Regions from separate parts of the Priestia sp. JV24 genome, predicted to be linked through region 2. Evidence: a T-box and tRNA genes for the amino acid it is inferred to sense, from the RefSeq annotation. Region 2 holds a T-box; the other holds one or more tRNA genes.
What was found. The T-box of region 2 lies ahead of pheS (phenylalanine--tRNA ligase subunit alpha). A T-box ahead of a tRNA ligase gene usually reads a tRNA of that ligase, here a tRNA-Phe.
Positions count from the first base shown of each region.

Region 1: it has a tRNA-Phe gene. The T-box ahead of pheS (phenylalanine--tRNA ligase subunit alpha) is inferred to sense a tRNA for this amino acid. The anticodon was not compared.

Region 1 is NZ_JAPCIN010000024.1:337,058-340,474, forward strand. It holds gene walK (cell wall metabolism sensor histidine kinase WalK) at 1-829, opposite strand, end outside; gene yycF (response regulator YycF) at 836-1,543, opposite strand; tRNA gene OK414_RS27310 (tRNA-Phe) at 1,806-1,878, opposite strand; tRNA gene OK414_RS27315 (tRNA-Asp) at 1,883-1,958, opposite strand; tRNA gene OK414_RS27320 (tRNA-Glu) at 1,985-2,056, opposite strand; tRNA gene OK414_RS27325 (tRNA-Lys) at 2,072-2,144, opposite strand; gene OK414_RS27330 (adenylosuccinate synthase) at 2,313-3,417, opposite strand, start outside.
Region 2 is NZ_JAPCIN010000023.1:685,468-688,884, reverse strand. It holds gene OK414_RS24825 (M42 family metallopeptidase) at 1-127, shown strand, start outside; gene sspI (small acid-soluble spore protein SspI) at 184-390, opposite strand; gene OK414_RS24815 (TrmH family RNA methyltransferase) at 531-1,295, shown strand; T-box leader at 1,344-1,579, shown strand; gene pheS (phenylalanine--tRNA ligase subunit alpha) at 1,634-2,668, shown strand; gene pheT (phenylalanine--tRNA ligase subunit beta) at 2,682-3,417, shown strand, end outside.

The sequences.
Region 1 (3,417 bases), on a different contig from region 2:
TTGTTAAGTTGTTGAATGTGAGAGCTAGCTGACCAATTTCATCATACCCGTATACCTTAGCTTTTCTCGTAAAATTCCCTTTGGCCATCTCAAGTGCTTGTTTTCTCATTTCAGACATTGGACGAGTAATCGTCTGAGCTAAAAACACGCCTAAAATAGCTGTAATAAAAAGAGCAATCACCGTACCTGCCTTAAAGATCTGATTGATATTACTCATTTGATCGTAAACAGGCTCCATGGAAGCTGTTAAGTAAATAGCACCTAAGATTTCTTCGCTAGACTGAATTTTTCCATTTTTATTGGTTGAATTTGATTGACTGGCACCTACTTTATCCTGTAAACGAATAGGCTGTATCATAACTCTGATTCGCTGTCCGCTTTGATCAACAAATACATTATCAGAGTTAGTTCCTGCTAACAACGCATTTGTAATCGCTAAATCATTAGTCTTTTTACCTATGATCTGTTGAGGATTTGAGTTCGATGTAGCAATGATTCTTCTATTTTGGTCAATGACTCTTACTTCAGAGATGTCATTCATATCATTTGAAGCTAAATTGGGTCTTGAAGCAAAATCTCGTAAAATAGTCTTTAAGTCTTCCTCAAGGGTGGGTGAATCATCATCACGATTTTTCACCATTTCTTGTCCAATGTTATACGTCAGCAAGTCTGTCCGCTCTTGAAGAGACGTTCGAAAGTTGTTAACTAATTCTTTTTCTAATTGTCGTGCAAAATAGACCCCAATAATTTGCATCGCAATTAAAATGAGCAGCACATAAATCAATACAAACTTTAAGTGAATAGATTGCAGGAGCCTTACTTTCTTCATCTAAAATTACTCCTGCTCTGGGCTGCGTAAATAATAGCCTACTCCACGTCTTGTTACAATCCACATTGGATGGCTTGGATTATCTTCAATTTTTTCACGTAATCTTCGAACTGTTACATCTACCGTACGCACATCACCAAAATAGTCATAACCCCATACAGTTTGAAGCAAGTGTTCACGCGTCATGACTTGTCCAATGTGCTTCGCTAAATAATGCAGCAGCTCAAATTCACGGTGAGTCAGTTCAATCGTTTCTCCGCGCTTAGACACGATATAGGCATCTGGGTGAATAACAAGTGCTCCAATCGTAATTTCATTCGTTTCGCTTTCTTCCGTTGGAACAGCTACCTGCTGATGTCTACGTAAATTAGCTTTTACACGTGCTAATAATTCACGCGTACTAAACGGCTTAGTTACATAATCATCTGCACCTAATTCTAGACCTAAAACTTTGTCAATTTCAGAGTCTTTTGCTGTTAACATGATAATTGGCATATCATATTTTTTGCGCACTTCTCGGCAAACTTCCATTCCATCTTTCTGAGGAAGCATAATATCTAATAAAATCATTTCAGGCTGTACTTCTTCCACTTTTTCAAGTGCTTCTACGCCATCATAAGCACAAAATACTTCGTAACCTTCTTTTTGCAAATTAAACTTTAAAATATCTGCAATCGGCTTTTCGTCATCTACGACTAAAATACGTTTATCCATGATCATCGTTCTCCTTTATTAGTTGAAGCAAAATATAAAAGATAGTATTCATACTGTTTGAATACCGTAGTTTTATTATACTTGATAACCCTTGAAACGTCACAAGTTCATCCTCTACTATACATGAAGATATATGATTTTCAACCATCTCTAAATACAAAAGTAATATATTACCACAAAAGAGATACAAAGCAAATAACGTTTTCTTTTAAATGTAAATAAAAGAAAAAAGCATGACTTTAAATAAAGTCATGCTTTTTGATGGCTCGGGACGGAATCGAACCGCCGACACAAGGATTTTCAGTCCTTTGCTCTACCAACTGAGCTACCGAGCCAAAATGGCGGTCCCGACGGGAATCGAACCCGCGATCTCCTGCGTGACAGGCAGGCATGTTAACCGCTACACCACGGGACCTCAGTCTATATGCTATGTATTAAAAATGACCCGTACGGGATTCGAACCCGTGTTACCGCCGTGAAAGGGCGGTGTCTTAACCGCTTGACCAACGGGCCACGTTGTAACAAAAGTGAGCCATGAAGGACTCGAACCTTCGACCCTCTGATTAAAAGTCAGATGCTCTACCAACTGAGCTAATGGCTCATGTTATATCTCTTAGCGACGCTTATTATAATAACATGATATTTCATATGAATGCAATAGTTTTTTTAAAACTTTCTTTTTATTATTGAACTTTTTTAAAAAATCTTGTTAACAAAGCACCAATTATAAATAAAAAAGGTTAGCTCTCGAGGAGCTAACCTTTTTTATTTAGCTATATACACCACGTAATACATTTGTTTGTGTACGATCTGGACCTACAGAGAAAATAGATAAAGGAATACCTGTTAATTGAGACACGCGCTCTAAGTAGTGGCGAGCGTTATCAGGTAACTCATCTAATGTTTTCACACCCGTAATATCTTCTGTCCAACCTGGAAGCTCTTCATATACAGGTTCGCACTCTGCAAGTGTTTTTAAGCTAGCAGGGAATTCTTCCATAACTTCCCCTTTATAACGATAAGCTACGCAAATCTTTAATGTCTCAATTCCCGTTAATACATCAATTGAGTTTAAAGATAAATCTGTGATTCCACTAACGCGACGAGCATGACGTACAACTACACTGTCGAACCAACCTACACGGCGAGGACGACCAGTTGTTGTACCATATTCACGTCCTACTTCACGGATTTGATCACCGATTTCGTTTGTTAATTCAGTTGGGAAAGGGCCGTCACCAACACGAGTTGTATACGCTTTTGATACACCTACAACGTGTTTGATTTTAGATGGACCTACACCAGAACCAATTGTTACTCCACCCGCTACTGGGTTTGAAGATGTAACAAATGGATATGTTCCTTGATCGATATCTAACATAACACCTTGTGCGCCTTCGAATAGTACACGACGTCCTTCGTCTAACGCATCATTTAATACTACTGATGTATCCACAACATATTTTGCAACTTGTTGACCATACTCATAGTACTCATCTAAAATTTCTTCTAATGTAAAGCCTTCTACTTCATACATTTTTTCAAGAAGGCGATTCTTTTCAGCTAAGTTTTGTGTTAATTTTGCTTCAAATACTTCACGGTCTAGTAAATCGGCAATTCGAATACCAACACGTGCTGCTTTATCCATATAAGCTGGTCCAATACCTTTTTTCGTTGTACCAATCTTATTTTCACCTTTACGTTCTTCTTCAACTTCATCTAATTTTAAATGATATGGAAGAATCACATGAGCTCGGTTACTAATACGTAAGTTTTCTGTTGTTACACCGCGATCATGTAAGTATTTTAATTCTTGAACAAGCGCTTTTGGATCGACAACCATACCGTTTCCAATTACACACGTTTTGTCATTA
Region 2 (3,417 bases):
AACTCGTTATATCCATTCTCATGCAGCGATGCTTCATCGTGATGATTATGAAAATGCAGTTAAATTAATTGCGGAAGTAATTAAACGCTTAGACCGAAATACGGTGAACGCAATTACGTATAATTAAAAAAAGCTCATTCTCCTAGGAGAATGAGCTTTTTGCTGTACATAGGACAAGGCTATTTATTTTAAACCGTTTTCAAGCGTTGTCAGAATTTCTTCTTTTTCTGATTCTGGAGACTTTTCCCAAAGCACCTCAAATAAAACACCAAGTCCAGGGAGCATTTTTTCTTCGCCGCTTTGAATAGCGTCAGAAATTGTAGCTTCAAGCTCTTCTTTTGAGTTTCCTGAAACATTTGCAATAACAGCATTTCGTAAATTAAGATCCATCATTTTCACCTCAGCTATCGTAAAGTTACCAATAGTTTTTGTTTTCTTTGCGATTTCTATGTACAATAAAGTGAAACTTATCTAATGATTATTGAGCAAAATGTAATCGAACTATTTATTTTTATATAGATAAAGGAGTTATGTTTGTGAAACAAATTGATTCAGTTAAAAATCCGCAGGTAAAAGCGTGGAAAAAGCTGCATAATAAAAAAGACCGTGATAAGCAGGGCCTTTTTATGGTAGAAGGCTTTCATTTAGTCGAAGAAGCTATCAAAAATAAGGATTGCGTAAAGGAACTAATTATACGCGAATCGATCGAAGTGCCAGCACAGTGGAACATAGACGGTATCGAAATAACCGTTGTCAACGAAGCAATAATCAAATTATTATCTGACACCGAAACACCTCAAGGAATTATCGCTGTGTGTTTTCAAACGAAGCATGCAGAAATCATTCATACAGCACAGAAAGTATTGCTTTTAGATGCGGTGCAAGATCCAGGTAACCTAGGTACGATTATTCGAACTGCTGATGCTGCCGGAGTGGACGCTATTATCGTTGGAGAGGGCAGCGTGGATGTGTACAACCCAAAAGTCGTTCGTTCAACGCAAGGAGCTATTTTTCATCTTCCAATTGTAAAAGGCGATTTACTCGAAATGATTTCACTGTTAAAAGAAAGAGGCATCGCAGTTTACGGCACGTCGTTACAAAATGGAAAGGTCTACACACACGTAAAACCTTCAAACAAATTTGCGCTGATTGTGGGAAATGAAGGAAACGGCGTAAGCGAGAAAGTGCTGGAACAAACGGATCAGAATCTGTACATTCCCATCTATGGAAAGAGCGAGTCGCTAAATGTTGCCATCGCTTCTGGAATCTTACTTTATTATTTACGCGGAATGTAGTTGCATCGAGAACGTGTTTTCACTATAATAATACAATAGTTACATATGTAAAAAACGATGAAAGAGAGCAGTAGCTTATGTCCGTTTATGCAGGGAGAAAATGCCGCGACTGAAAGCATTTTTATAAATGTAATAAGTGAATTCACCTCTTGAGTTGACACTTAGACCATCTTACATAGATGTAAAGGTGTTCCGGAGATTCCGTTAACTTGAATGAAGTGAACTGTATACGTCTGTGTATATAGTTAACAAGGGTGGTAACGCGACTAATCCTCGTCCCTTTTTTGGGAGGAGGTTTTTTTATTTGTCATTTTTTACGTTAAAAGGAGGAATAAGTGATGAAAGAACGTTTACAAGAACTTCAACAAGAAGCAATTGCAAAAGTCGAAGCAGCAAGTGCTTTAAAAGAATTAAACGACGTACGCGTAGCTTATTTAGGAAAGAAAGGCCCTATCACAGAAGTACTTCGCGGTATGGGAAAACTTTCAGCTGAAGAGCGTCCTGTAATGGGAGCACTTGCAAATGAAGTGCGTGAAGCTATTGCATCTAAAATTGAAGAAAAGCAAACGGCGTTAGAAACAGCTGAGGTAGAGCGTAAACTTGCTTCAGAAACAATCGACGTAACGCTGCCAGGACGCCCTGTTAAAGCAGGTACGCATCACCCGCTAACAAGCGTGGTTGAAGAAGTAGAAGATTTATTCTTAGGAATGGGCTATGAAGTAGCAGAAGGACCGGAAGTAGAGCAGGACTACTATAATTTCGAAGCGCTGAACTTGCCAAAAGGTCACCCAGCACGTGATATGCAAGATACGTTCTATATTACGGAAGAAACGCTTCTTCGTACGCATACATCAACTGTTCAAGCTCGTGTTATGAACAAGAATGAAGGCAAAGGACCTGTTAAAATTATCTGCCCAGGTAAAGTGTATCGCCGCGATGACGATGATGCTACGCATTCTCATCAATTCATGCAAATTGAAGGTCTTGTAGTAGACGAAAACATTCGTATGAGCGATTTAAAAGGCACGCTTGAAGTATTTGTGAAAAAGATGTTCGGTGCAGACCGTGAAATTCGTCTTCGTCCAAGTTTCTTCCCATTCACTGAGCCGTCTGTAGAAGTAGACGTATCGTGTGCAAAATGTGGAGGTAAAGGCTGTAATGTGTGTAAACAAACAGGCTGGATTGAAATTTTAGGAGCTGGCATGGTTCATCCAAATGTTCTTGAAATGGCTGGATACGATTCAACTAAATATCGTGGTTTTGCTTTTGGAATCGGTGTAGAGCGTATTGCTATGTTAAAACACGGCGTGGATGATATTCGTCATTTCTATACAAATGATGTTCGTTTCTTAGATCAATTTAAACAAGTATAAAGGAGGGACTACGATGTTTGTATCTTATCGTTGGTTACAAGAGTATGTTGACTTATCAGGCGTAAGGGCAGAAGAGTTAGCAGATAAAATCACAAAAAGTGGAATTGAAGTTGAAGGTGTAGAAAACTTAAATAAAGGCATCAGCGGAGTGGTAATTGGTCACGTTGTAGAACGTGAACAGCATCCGAATGCTGATAAATTAAGCCGCTGTCAAGTAGATCTTGGCGGAGGAGAAATCGTTCAAATCGTGTGCGGAGCACCGAACGTGGCACAAGGTCAAAAAGTAGCGGTTGCAAAAGTGGGAGCTGTACTTCCAGGTAACTTTAAAATCAAGCGTGCTAAGCTTCGCGGTGAAGAATCGAACGGTATGATTTGTTCTCTTCAAGAGCTTGGCATTGAAAGCAAGCTTGTGGCAAAAGATTATCAAGAAGGTATCTTCGTGTTCCCAAGCGATGCTGAAGTAGGAGCGGATGCACTAGATGCATTAAACTTAAACGATGAAGTATTAGAACTAGGGCTAACACCAAACCGGTCAGACTGCTTAAGTATGTTAGGTGTAGCACATGAAGTGGCTGCTATTTTACGTCGTGAAGTGAAGTATCCGTCAGTAAACGTGCAAACGTCTGATGAGCAAGCAGCTGATTATATTTCCGTTAAAGTAGAGGCAAAAGAAGACAATCCGCTTTACGTAGCGCGCGTTGTGAAAAACGTAAAAATTGCTCCGTCACCATTATGGATGCAAACGCGTT